DNA from 2 places in the Rhizobium lentis genome. Region 1 is predicted to be linked to the other one. Evidence: riboswitches for the same ligand, from Rfam matches in the RefSeq annotation. Region 1 holds a riboswitch; the other holds the start of a gene.

Evidence for each region. Region 1 has a riboswitch for cobalamin ahead of nrdH (glutaredoxin-like protein NrdH). Riboswitches for the same ligand answer to the same signal wherever they lie in the genome.
Region 2: it holds a riboswitch for cobalamin, as region 1 does, so the genes downstream of both, bluB (5,6-dimethylbenzimidazole synthase) here and nrdH (glutaredoxin-like protein NrdH) in region 1, are expected to answer to the same signal.

Annotation. Positions count from the first base shown of each region.
Region 1 covers NZ_CP071454.1:1,364,641-1,371,012, forward strand. Annotated here, with positions in the region: gene J0663_RS06550 (adenylate/guanylate cyclase domain-containing protein) at 1-505, opposite strand, end outside; gene nrdF (class 1b ribonucleoside-diphosphate reductase subunit beta) at 606-1,580, opposite strand; gene nrdE (class 1b ribonucleoside-diphosphate reductase subunit alpha) at 1,755-3,923, opposite strand; gene nrdI (class Ib ribonucleoside-diphosphate reductase assembly flavoprotein NrdI) at 3,902-4,315, opposite strand; gene nrdH (glutaredoxin-like protein NrdH) at 4,329-4,550, opposite strand; cobalamin riboswitch at 4,813-5,037, opposite strand; gene J0663_RS06575 (heavy metal translocating P-type ATPase) at 5,429-6,372, opposite strand, start outside.
Region 2 covers NZ_CP071454.1:4,365,537-4,371,908, reverse strand. Annotated here, with positions in the region: gene J0663_RS21370 (methyl-accepting chemotaxis protein) at 1-1,325, opposite strand, end outside; cobalamin riboswitch at 1,643-1,828, shown strand; gene bluB (5,6-dimethylbenzimidazole synthase) at 1,871-2,560, shown strand; gene J0663_RS21360 (DUF2865 domain-containing protein) at 2,569-3,660, opposite strand; gene J0663_RS21355 (YciI family protein) at 3,943-4,305, shown strand; gene J0663_RS21350 (RNA polymerase sigma factor) at 4,302-5,540, shown strand; gene J0663_RS21345 (VOC family protein) at 5,619-5,990, shown strand; gene J0663_RS21340 (demethoxyubiquinone hydroxylase family protein) at 6,103-6,372, opposite strand, start outside.

The DNA.
Region 1 (6,372 bases):
TAAAGCCACCCGGACGGGATGTGGAAAATGTCGCGACGTGGCGCTTGCCGAAAGTATGCTCGATCGGCCAGGCAATGTACTCCGTAAGACCCTCGTCTCGCAGCTCCTGAAAGAAAGGATCCTCGTCGGCGTCGGCAGTGCCTTCCAGTCGCCGGCGCACCTCCTCCGCCCCCTGGTGGATCGCGTTGACCGGACTCTTCAGGAACTCCGGCGTGGTTTCGACACCATAGGCGAATGTGTTGATTTTCGCTTCCGTCATGCCCTCCTTCCAGAGGATGCGGGCGCCGATCCATTGCGGATGATTCGTCCTGAAATGCAGCGTCGCGCGCGCCACCGGTACCCCTGCGGCCAACAGCTTCTCGCACATTGCCACCAGGATGTTGTCGATGAAGCGCTCGCCGCGCGTCTCGTTCACCAGCCAGTCGAGGATCCGCCTCCGGCGGATCGGCCAGGCGCCGTCGTTCGTTTCAACCACAGCCCCGGTCTTGTTCAAAAAAGAGGACATCGAAACCCCACTACGCCGCATCACCGGCGGATATCGAATTCAGTTTCCGTGAATGTGGTCGATGGCGAAGCAAATGATAAGGGGAGACTGCAATTAAGTCTCAGAAATCCCAGTCTTCATCCTCGGTTGCGACAGCCTTGCCGATGACATAGGAGGAGCCGGAGCCGGAGAAGAAGTCGTGGTTCTCGTCGGCATTCGGTGACAGCGCCGACAGGATCGCCGGATTGACCTTGCAGGCTTCAGCCGGGAAAAGCGCCTCGTAGCCGAGATTCATCAGCGCCTTGTTGGCGTTGTAATGTAAAAACTTCTTCACATCCTCGCTCAAGCCGACGCCGTCATAGAGCGCTTCGGTATACCGGGCCTCGTTGTCGTAGAGTTCGAGCAGCAGATCGAAGGCGAAATCCTTGATTTCCCGCCGGCGTTGCTCGGACAGCAACTCCAGCCCGCGCTGGAACTTATAGCCGATATAGTAGCCATGCACCGCCTCGTCCCGGATGATCAGCCGGATCATATCGGCCGTATTGGTGAGCTTGGCGCGGCTTGACCAGTACATCGGCAGATAGAAGCCGGAATAGAACAGAAAACTCTCGAGGAAGACGCTGGCGACCTTCTTCTTCAAAGGGTTGCCGGACGCATATTGCTCCATGATCAGCGCCGACTTGCGCTGCAGGAACTCATTCTCCTCCGACCAGCGATAGGCGTCGTCGACGTCAGGCGTGGAGCATAACGTTGAGAAGATCGAGGAATATGAGCGGGCATGCACGGCCTCCATGAAGGAGATATTGGAAAGCACCGCCTCCTCATGCGAGGTTACCGCATCCTCCATCAGCCTGACGGAGCCGATGCCGTTCTGGATTGTGTCGAGAAGCGTCAGACCCGTGAAGACGCGGATGGTGAGTTGCTGTTCCGCCGGCGTCAGTGTCGCCCAGGAGGGAATGTCGTTTGACAATGGCACCTTTTCCGGCAGCCAGAAATTGCCGGTGAGCCTGTTCCAGACTTCGAGATCCCTATCGTCCTCAATGCGGTTCCAGTTGATGGCGCGCACGCGGCTGGTTGGTTTTACGGCGATGTTCATGGTGATTATGTCCTTCCAACAGATCTGATGGCGCTTGGAGCCTCCTCACCCTGCCCTCTCCCCAGGGGAGAGGGGATGTCGCGCCTGCCGCAGATGTCTTCTCCCCATCGGGGAGAAGGTGCCGGCAGAAAGATGAGGGGGCCATTTGCTCCAAGGCTCGCGGCCGAAATCAAATTACAAGGTACAGGAAACGCAGCCCTGCACCTCGGTGCCGGACAGCGCCATCTGGCGGAGGCGGATGTAGTAGATGGTCTTGATGCCCCTCTTCCAGGCGTAAATCTGCGCCTTATTAATATCGCGTGTCGTCGCCGTGTCACGGAAGAACAACGTCAACGACAGGCCCTGATCGACATGCTGGGTCGCCGCCGCATAGGTATCGATGATCTTCTCTGGGCCGATCTCGTAGGCGTCCTGATAATAGTCGAGATTGTCGTTGGTCATGAACGGCGCCGGATAATAGACGCGGCCGATCTTGCCTTCCTTGCGGATCTCGATCTTCGAGACGATCGGATGGATCGAGGAGGTCGAGTGGTTGATATAGGAGATCGATCCGGTCGGCGGCACCGCTTGCAGGTTCTGATTATAGAGGCCGGACGCCATCACCGCCTTCTTCAACGTCGCCCAGTCTTCCTGCGTTGGGATATGAACGCCGGCATCATCGAACAGCGCTTGCACCTTTTCGGTCGCCGGCTTCCATTCCTGCTCGGTATATCTGTCGAAATATTCGCCCGAGGCATATTTCGAATTTTCGAAGCCCTTGAAGCTGGCCCCGCGTTCGACCGCCAAGAGGTTCGAAGCGCGGATCGCGTGATAAGTCACCGTGTAGAAATAGATATTGGTGAAATCGACGCCTTCGTCGGAGCCGTAAAAGATGCGTTCGCGGGCGAGATAGCCGTGCAGGTTCATCTGTCCGAGGCCGATCGCATGGCTCTCATCATTGCCCTTCTCGATCGAAGGCACCGAAGAGATGTGGCTCATGTCGGATACCGCCGTCAGCGCCCGGATCGCCGTCTCGATCGTCTTGCCGAAATCAGCTGAATCCATCGCTGCCGCGATGTTCAGCGAGCCCAGATTGCAGGAAATGTCCTTGCCGAGATGTTTGTAGGAGAGATCGTCGTTGAATTCGCTCGCCTCGCTCACCTGCAGGATTTCCGAGCAGAGATTGCTCATGGAGATGCGCCCGGCCACCGGGTTAGCCCGGTTCACCGTATCCTCGAACATGAGGTAGGGATAACCGCTCTCGAACTGGATTTCGGCGATCACCTGGAAGAACTCGCGCGCCTTGATCTTCTTCTTCGCGATGCGAGCGTCCGCCACCATCTCGCGGTACTTTTCCGTCACCGAAATCTCGGTGAAGGCCACGCCATAGACTCGCTCCACGTCGTAGGGCGAGAAGAGGTACATATCCTCATTATTCCTAGCGAGCTCGAAGGTGATGTCGGGCACGACAACGCCGAGTGACAGTGTCTTGATGCGGATCTTCTCGTCGGCGTTTTCCCGCTTGGTGTCGAGGAAGCGCATGATGTCGGGGTGATGGGCGTTGAGATAGACCGCACCGGCCCCCTGACGCGCACCGAGCTGGTTCGCATAGGAGAAGCTGTCTTCGAGCAGCTTCATGACCGGGATGATGCCCGAGGACTGGTTTTCGATCTGCTTGATCGGCGCGCCGGCCTCGCGGATGTTCGTCAGCGACAGCGCCACGCCGCCGCCGCGCTTCGAGAGCTGCAGCGCCGAATTGATGGAGCGACCGATCGATTCCATATTGTCCTCGACGCGCAGCAGGAAGCAGGAAACAAGTTCGCCGCGCTGCTTCTTGCCGGCATTGAGAAAGGTCGGCGTCGCCGGCTGGAAGCGGCCGGAAATGATCTCGTCGACCATGTCGCGGGCGAGAGCCTCGTCGCCCCTTGCCAAGGTCAGCGCCACCATGCAGATGCGGTCCTCGTAGCGCTCGAGATAGCGTTTTCCGTCGAAGGTCTTCAGCGTGTAGCTGGTGTAATATTTGAAGGCGCCGAGGAAAGTCGGGAAGCGGAATTTCCTGGCATAGGCCTGGTCGAACAGGTCGCGGACGAAATTGAAGGAATACTGGTCGAGCACCTCCTCCTCGTAATAGCCTTCGGTGACCAGATAATCGAGCTTCTCCCGGAGATTATGGAAGAACACCGTATTCTGGTTCACATGCTGCAGGAAATATTGCCTGGCCGCCATGCGGTCCTTGTCGAGCTGGATCTTGCCCTCGTCGTCATAGAGGTTCAGCATCGCGTTCAGCGCGTGATAATCGAGCGTTTCCCCTGCCTTCAGCGGCTTTGCGCCCGCATCCCGCGTCAAATTGGTTCCCGTGTCCAAAATCGTCCCATCCCGTCTTTGACATTGGCGACATCCTCGGCGGTTCCCAGAAGCTCGAACCTGTAAAGATACGGCACTTGGCACTTCTTCGAGATGACATCGCCGGCAAGCCCGTAGGTCTCGCCGAAATTACTGTTGCCCGCGGCGATCACGCCGCGGATGTTGGAGCGGTTTTCCGCATCGTTGAGGAAACGGATCACCTGCTTGGGCACGGCCCCCTTTACGATCCCTGGGCCGCCGTCGCCGCAATAGGTGGGCGAAATCAGCACATAGGGTTCGCGAATGTGGATGGCTTCAGCGCCAAGGGGAATGCGCGCCGCGCGCAGTCCGAGCTTGGCGACGAATCGATGGGTGTTCTCGGATCGGCTGGAATAATAGACGATCAGCCCCATCGCCTTTCTCCGATCAGGAGAGCGAGCTGATCATGTCGGGACGGAAGCCCGCCCAGTGGTTCTCCCCGGCAACGACGACCGGCACCTGCATGTAGCCCATGCCGCGCACGCGATCGAGCGCTTCGGCATCCTCGGAAATATCGACGATCTCATAGTCCACGCCCAGGCGATCCAGGGCGCGATAGGTGGCGGTGCATTGAACGCAGGCCGGCTTGCTGTAAACGGTAACGCTCATCATCTTCCTCGTGATGTCAATGGATTCAGGACACAGGACTGGGATCGGGCGCCGTGTGGCGTCCGGGGCAACGCTTGATAATGATCTGGCAAAGTTGGCGCTTTAAACGCCTGATAGCATCCTTCGCAGGATACGCGCGGGCGGCTGCCTTGATGTTCTCGACATGACTTCAAACCCCGAAGTGCTGATGCGGACGTTCGGAGTAGCGTAACAGGCGCGGATGTTCCGCCGTCAAGCACGCGACCTTCCGGACACCCCGCCCGTGGACGTTTCGTTCAAGGCAGGTCTCCTGACTTGCGGGTCGAAGCACCCTGCCCCAGCCTTCCCAAGGCATCATGCCTCAGTGACCTGAAATCGGACAGTTGCTCGCCGCTTACAGTTGCGGGGGCAGCTCCGGCCTTGTCCCGTCCTCATGGCGAGACGCACCGTATTCCCGTCTTAGCCCCGATCCTCACGAATCGAAGGAACCTTGAACACTAGATATAGTACGCGAATCCAAAATGGCGTCAACAGATGGTTGGGGCATTGCGTTACGGCTTGTTTGAAATCACTGCGTTCCTGTGAAAAACATGGCTAACGAAAGCTTACGGAAAAGACGCTGTGGAGAAGGCTCTGATAGAACCGGTCTGCGACCGAGTCTGAGGCCGCTAACAAACCATTGCAACACCCGCGACGTGATCCTCGGCCTTGTGCCGAGGATCTGCCCCGGTCAATTAAGTGTCTAAACATAAAGGTTTTTCTGCCGGTAATTGCAGTGGTCAGATGCTCGGCACAAGGCCGAGCATGACGAAGGAGAACTTGTCAGCAAACTGAGAGCCGGCCCTACCGACGACCGGCTCCGCGATTTCAATTCTCGGTCAGGCCCGAATCGACGGTCTTCACATCTTTACGCGAAGCAGCCTGAGCGCGTTAATCGTCACCAGCACGGTGGCGCCGGTATCGGCCAGGATCGCCGGCCAGAGCCCGGTGATTCCTATGATCGTCGTCACCAGGAAGACTGCCTTCAGGCCGAGCGCGATGGTGATATTCTGCAGGATATTGCGCATCGTCCGCTTGGAAAGCGCGATCATTCGCGCCACATCACCGACGCGTCCATGCAGTACGGCGGCATCGGCGGTTTCCAGCGCCACATCGGTGCCGCCGCCCATGGCGATGCCGATATCGGCGGCGGCGAGCGCCGGCGCGTCGTTGATGCCGTCGCCGACCTTGGCGACGGTGAAACCTTCGCGCTTCAGTTCGCCGACGACGCGCTGCTTGTCCTCGGGCATCATCTCGCCGCACCAGTCGATCCCGAGCGTGACGGCAACGGCCGCCGCCGTCCGTTTGTTGTCCCCGGTCAGCATCATCGCCTTGACACCGGCCGATTTGAGCGACGAGAGCCCGGCCACCGCATCCTCGCGCGGCTCGTCGCGCATGGCGACCAAGCCGGCCGCAGCACCATTGACGAGCAGCACCGACACGCTCTTGCCCTCATCGTTTAGAGCGGTGACGCGCGCCTCCTGTTCCCCGTCCAGCGCGCCGCGCTCACGGGCAGCGGAGGGCGACAGCAGATCCAGCGTCTCGCCGCCGACCTTGCCGCGGACGCCCTTGCCCGGCAGTGCTTCCAGTTCGAAGGCGGGCGGCACGGGAACACCATCGGCCTTGGCGCGATTGAGGATGGCGAGCGCCAACGGATGGCTGGACCCCTGCTCCAGCACGGCCGCGCGCGACAAGAGCTGCGCTCTGCTCAATCCGAAGGAGACGATGTCGGTCACCTTGGGCCTGCCTTCGGTCAGCGTGCCTGTCTTGTCGAAGGCGACCATCGTCACCTTGCCGAGCGTTT
Region 2 (6,372 bases), 1.5 Mb from region 1:
GCCAACAGGTTCGTCTGAAAGGCGATTTCATCGATGACGCCGATGATCCGGCCGATCTGGCTGGAGGAAGTCTGGATCCGGTCCATCGCTCCGATCGCGTCGCGCACCACCGTCGCCGAGATGTGAGCGCTGCGCTTCGTTTCTTCGACCAATTGTCCGGCGTTTTCAGCGCGCTGCGACGATGTCTTTACCGTCGTGGTCACTTCATCCAGCGCGGCGGCGGTCTGTTCCAGTGCTGCCGCCTGCTGTTCGGTCCGCTTGGCGAGCTGATCTGCCGAGGAGGCCAGCTCGCTCGACCCGCCTTCAACCGCGACGGAAGCTATCTTTATCTCTGTCAGCGCCGCCGCGACGGCCTGGACCATGTTGTTGAAATCCTGCCGCAGCTTATCGAATTCAGGACCGAGATCGGCAAGCTGTATCGAGAAGTCGCCGGCGGCAAGCTTTTCCAATGCGTTCGCAAGGGTGGTCATCACCAGCCGCTGCCTGTTGCTGGCTTCTTCCGTCAACAATGCGTTGCGGGCCCGTTCAGCGTCGAACGAGGCGCTCTGCTCGGCAGTGGCCTGGTCTCTTTCGACCTTTGCGATCGCCTCGTGACGAAAGATTTCCAGCGCACGAGCGAGAAAGCCGATTTCGTCGCCATTTTCCTTGTAGGTGACGGGGGAGGCGAGGTCGCCTTTCTGCAAAGCGCCGATACGTTCGCTGAGGATCCTGAGTGGCCGGCCAACGAGGCTGCGCATGGCAAGAAGAAAGGCGATGACGGCGAGGGCGGTGATGACCGACTGCGTGAGCAGCGAAACGAGAACCTTCTGGCGGACTTCCGAAGCGATTTTTTCGACAGACCAGTTCGTGACGATGTAGCCGGTTGTCTTGCCTGATTTGTCCAACGGCAGCGGCGCGATGATCGTGACCAAGTCGGCGGATATCTCGCCGTCGTAGATTGTCGTTTTATCGGGCTTCGCGTTGAGCCGCTTGGCCAGATCGGCCGGTGTGGGCAGACCGGAAATGCCATCGCGTGTCCAGACATCGACGGTGGCTGGCTCCGCGTTGAAGGCGGCAAACTGCACAAGGTCGAGCGAGGGGTCGTCGCGGTACAGCGAATAAGCCTCGCGAACGGCGTTCGCCTTGCCCCATTTGACGCCCCCGGCGGCCACGGACGCAAATTGTTCCGCATCCTTGGACCAGTTTGCCTTGGCGCCGTCGATCAGGGCCTGGGTTTCATACAGCCATGTGTAGGTGGCGAAAGCGGAAATGCCGCAGAGATTGACGGCAACGATTATCGCCGCCAGCTTGGCTGTCAGGGGCATCGTTCTCAAAAATCGAAGCATTCGCGGGGCCTGGAATTGCAGCTCGGTCCAGCATATTCGCGACCGGCGTATCAACAGGGCATCCACGCTGACGGTTACATCACGAGCATTCATGCCCATGTCAGAGTTGCAACCCAAAACGCGCAAAGGCAGTGTGTATTTGATGTGTGAATAAATCATAAAGTAAAAAAGGATGCCTAGGCACGCGCAGGCTATTCCCCTCCACACCCGACACATCGCCGAGCGGGGCTCCGCCCGTCGGCGATCCGCCTCGATAATCTGTTTTCGACGTCGGCTCGAGCTCGGTCTGCCCACACTTGCCGCCGCGCCGCTTTCCTGAAATAGATGCGCCGTCAGGTGCCCGCTTTCCGGCGGGAGAATCGGGAATCCGGTGCAAGACCGGGACGTGCCCAACGCTGTAAGGCCGACGCCTGCCGCTTCATCTGCCACTGGCTTCTGGCCGGGAAGGCTGCGGCAGACGGATGACGCCAAGTCAGAAGACCGGCCTGGCAAGATAGACCCAACCCGCGCGGACGGCGGGCGGTTGCGTTGTTGGGGATTTGACGATGCGACCCTTTGACGAGGATGGCCTTTCGGCGGCATCCGGTTTTTCCATGGCGGAACGTGAGGCCGTCTATCACGCGATCATGACGCGGCGGGACGTGCGCAGCCAGTTTCAGCCCGATCCTTTACCGGAGGATGTCGTGGAGCGGCTGCTGACGGCTGCCCATCACGCGCCCTCTGTCGGCTTCATGCAGCCGTGGAATTTCATTATGGTTCGAAGTGCCGAGGTCAGGGCGCGGGTGCGCGATGCCTTCATGAAAGCCAATGAGGAGGCGGCGCTGCTGTTCGAAGGCGAGCGGCGGCAGGCATACCGGGCGCTGAAGCTCGAAGGCATTGTCGAGGCGCCACTCGGCATATGCGTGACCTGCGATCCGACACGCAGCGGTAGCGTGGTGCTCGGGCGCACCCACAATCCGCGCATGGATTCCTATTCGACCGTCTGCGCCGTCCAGAACCTCTGGCTAGCGGCGCGAGCGGAAGGCGTCGGCATCGGCTGGGTCAGCATCTTTCATGAGGACGACCTGAAAGCGATTCTCGGCATACCCGATCATATCGAGGTAGTCGCCTGGCTCTGCGCTGGCTTCGTCGAGCGGCTTTACGACGAGCCCGAGCTCGCAGCCAAAGGCTGGCGGCAAAGGCTGCCGCTGGAAGAACTGGTCTTTCACGATGGGTGGGGACGAAGGGAACGTTGATGCCGCAGTCATTGCTGCTGGGGCTGTGGGCCAGGCGTTGCCGGGTTGGCAAGATCGATCGTGCCTTGGTCGCCGGCAAGGAATTGCGGGCCGACCTGGCGGACCTTGTTTTGCGTGGGGTCGTAAGGACGTTCCGGGACGGATGGCTGCGGCGGCGAGGCTGCCGCGCCATCTTTGGCCGACGGTTTGGCGCGGATGGTGGTGATCGAGCCCTGCTGCGGCGGTTGGCCGAGTGCCTGTTTGCCGCGCATCTCATCATAATAGGCGGTGAGATTGCAGGCGCAGGCGTTTTTCTCGCCGGGTGCGCGGTTCTTGTAGGCGAATGCGTTCTTCATGGCGCTGTAGGGCGTGCCTGTGGCGACCGAGATCATGTTGGAGGCTTCGGTGCTGGTCACATCGCGGTAGAAGAGCTCAGTTTCAATGCCGGGACACATCTTGGCGCAGGTCTCGGCGTCCCGGCCGAAATCGACCGAGGTGGCGTTCGAGCTGATGGGGAAGAAGCCGCCGTCGCAGCTGCGCACGCACATGGTGCTGACGGGTGAAAGCATCTCGGCCTGTGGCAGGCCGTAACGCGGATCGAACTCTTCACCGCCGCCGAGTGGAATGAAAGTGTCGCCGCGCATCGCCTGTTCCTCGATGCTGGGGGCGGGATCGTTGGCGCTGCGCTCGGACGGCGCATAGAAATTCTCGCTGTTGCAGCCGTTGCGCTCCAGAGCGGCCATCAGTTCGCGGCGCGCACCGTCATCCCCCTGGCTGCGCAGCTCATCGCGGCGATCCTGGAGATAGCGGATATTGTCGATCATCCGGGCTTCGGCCTCCGAGAGCTCCGCGCAATAATCGGCATTCTCGCCGCCGATCACGACCATGCTGCCCGAAGTGCAGCCGTAGCTGCGCATATCGTTTCGCACCTTGCGCAGCTCGAGGTTCTGCTCGGCCATGGCGCTGGCATATTGGCGTGCTTCCGGCCCGTTATTGTTGCCGATCGATCGCGGCAGGTCGGCCAGCCGGCCGCGCAGGTCGCTGCAGAGGCTGCCGGACTGCGCGGCGGCGGGGGCTGCCAACGCAAGCAGAAGAGCAAGAGACAGGTTTCGGCGTTTCACGGCGTCGTCCGGGAATGAGAAAGTGTCCATCAGTCAAAGGCGGCGTCCATCCGCCGCGCGTTGGGCTCTTAACGTGTTTCTCTTAATAAGCTCGGATAAATTCCTACCGCATTTTCGAGATCTTATCCAGAAGAAGCGGTGATCTTCCCTTAGGGGAAGTCGCGACTGCTTTGCGTCCGAAGCGCATACTGAAGCCATTAACGGCAGTTCCCTTCTCCACCCGAATTGTTATTCTTGCCGCTCGCTCCTGCGGGGGATTGGCCTTCATTGAGGATAAAGCTAATGCGCTACATGCTGATGCTGCATGCCGACGAAGCTGCCGGGAGGTCCATAGAGCCGGAGGACATGGTGCGCTTCATGGGCCAGATGTATGCCTATCAACAAGCGCTGGAGAAAGCGGCAGCATTCGTCTCCAGCAATGCGCTCGTCAGTTCCTCTGAGGCAAGTCTCGTTCGCGTCCAGGGTAATGAGATCAGCGTCCTGGATGGCCCCTATGCCGATGTTCGCGAACAGTTCGGTGGGTACTTTATCATTGACGTCGCCGATACGGACGAAGCCAACAAATGGGCGGCACGCTGCCCTGCCGCGACCTGGGGAACGGTGGAGGTTCGTCGTATCAGGGATTCATCGGAATATGCAGGATGACTGTTTCGGGTTCCACCGTTGGCCGCACCGCTGCAGAGCGGGTGGCGCGCGAGAGCTATGGCCGTCTCGTCTCCTATCTCAGTGGGCGCTTGGGTGACCTCGCGTCCGCCGAGGATGCGCTCGCGACGGCTTTCCTGACGGCCCTCGAAAAATGGCCTGTCGATGGCGTGCCCGACAACCCGGATGCCTGGCTGTTGACGATCGCGCGGAGGCGCAAGCTCGACGACTGGCGCAAGGACAAGGTGAAGGCGAAGAGTGCCGATCATCTCGCTCTCATCGCCGAGGAACTCTCGTCAGCGGCGAAAATGGATGGGGACATTGCGGACAGGCGCCTGGCGCTCATGTTTGCCTGTGCACATCCTGACATCGATGTCTCGGCGCGAACGCCGCTGATCCTCCAGACCGTGCTGGGCCTGACCGCGGCAGATATCGCCGCGCGGTTTTTCGTTTCGCCGAGGGCCATGGGACAGAGGCTTGTAAGAGCCAAGGCGAGGATCAAGGATGAGAAAATTCCGTTCCTCGTGCCGGAAAAAGAGGAACTGTCGCACCGCCTGCCGCCGGTGCTCGCCTCCATCTACGCCGCCTATACGAGTGGATGGATGGACATCGACGGGGCGCAAGCGCTTGGACAAGAGGCAATCTGGCTTGCAAGCGTGGTTGTATCCCTGCTTCCGCAAGAGCCTGAGCCGAAAGGTCTTCTTGCGCTGATGCTTTATAGCGAGGCGCGGCGGTCGTCCCGCAGAAGCCCCGATGGTGCCTTCGTGCCGCTGGACGGCCAGGATGTCGGACTTTGGGATCACAAGCGATTGCGCCTCGCCGAAGGCCTCCTGCGTGAGGCGAATGCAAACGGTCCGACCGGCCGCTACCAGATCGAGGCAGCCATCCAGTCGGCCCATGTCGCGCGCCGTTTGAGCGGCATCTCAAACTGGCACGCCTTGGTTTCCCTCTATGACGTGCTGGGCAGGATTGCTCCGTCGCCCGTCGTGACGCTCAATCGGTCCGTGGCTCTCGTGCGGATAGGCCAAGCAGAGGCGGCTCTTGGTCACATACATGCGCTTGCCGCCGATCCGCGGATGGCCGACTACCTGCCCTATTGGACGGCCCGCGCGCAGATTTGCGCCGATCTAGGCAGGCATGTCGAGGCGGCCGAAGCTTTCACGGTCGCCATCGGATTGTGTTGGTCCGAGGCAGAACGACGCCATCTCGAAGAACAGCGCTCAAACGTATTGTGTTGACCGCGAAGTTTTTTCGCGGCGCCTGTCGAAATCAAGAACTCCGGCACGACATCCATTTGTCAAACCAAGGAGTACGACATGACCACCACTTCAATAACTGTCCAGAGCATCTTCGCCTCCGCTACTGTTTCCAACTTTGACGAGGCGCTCATCTGGTATGAGAAGCTCATGGGACGTCCCGCAGATAGCAAACCGATACCGGGCATGGCTCAGTGGCGTAACATGGGCGGGGCCGGCCTGCAGGTCTGGAAGGATGACAAACGCGCCGGCAACGGGATCATAACGATCGTTGTCCCCGAGCTTGAGGTTGAGCTCGAAAGGCTTTCGCGTCAGGGCTTGCAACTCACCAACAGAGTGGAAGGCGACTTTGGGGCCGTGGCTCAGCTATTCGATGATGAGGGCAACCGGATCAACCTGGCCGAGCCTCCGAAGCGATTTGCGAACAACTGACTTCGCCGTCGCCATCTACAGATCATTAAAGTCTTTGGCCCGGAGCAATGGCGGCTTTGGGCCAAGCGGAGACCAGTGACGACTGAAAGGCATCAGAAGGGCAGCTAGACCACTAAGCCCGTCTGGTGCGCGCCATTTCGGCGCGCATCCAGCTTGAGTCTCCCCATGTCGAGAGCCAGATCATCAGGTCGGTGAGCGCGGCCACAACTGGCAGAAGCAAGGCGTGGCCGATGCCGCGTTTTGTCTGGTTTCTTTCAGCCTCCCTGAGGTGCGCCAATTCCTCTTCCTGGATCGCGGCAATGAGGCCGTGAAGCTGTGGATCGCGGTTCTTGAGGAAGGCCAATTGATCTTCAAGGTGGCGATGAACTGTGCTTTCGACCGC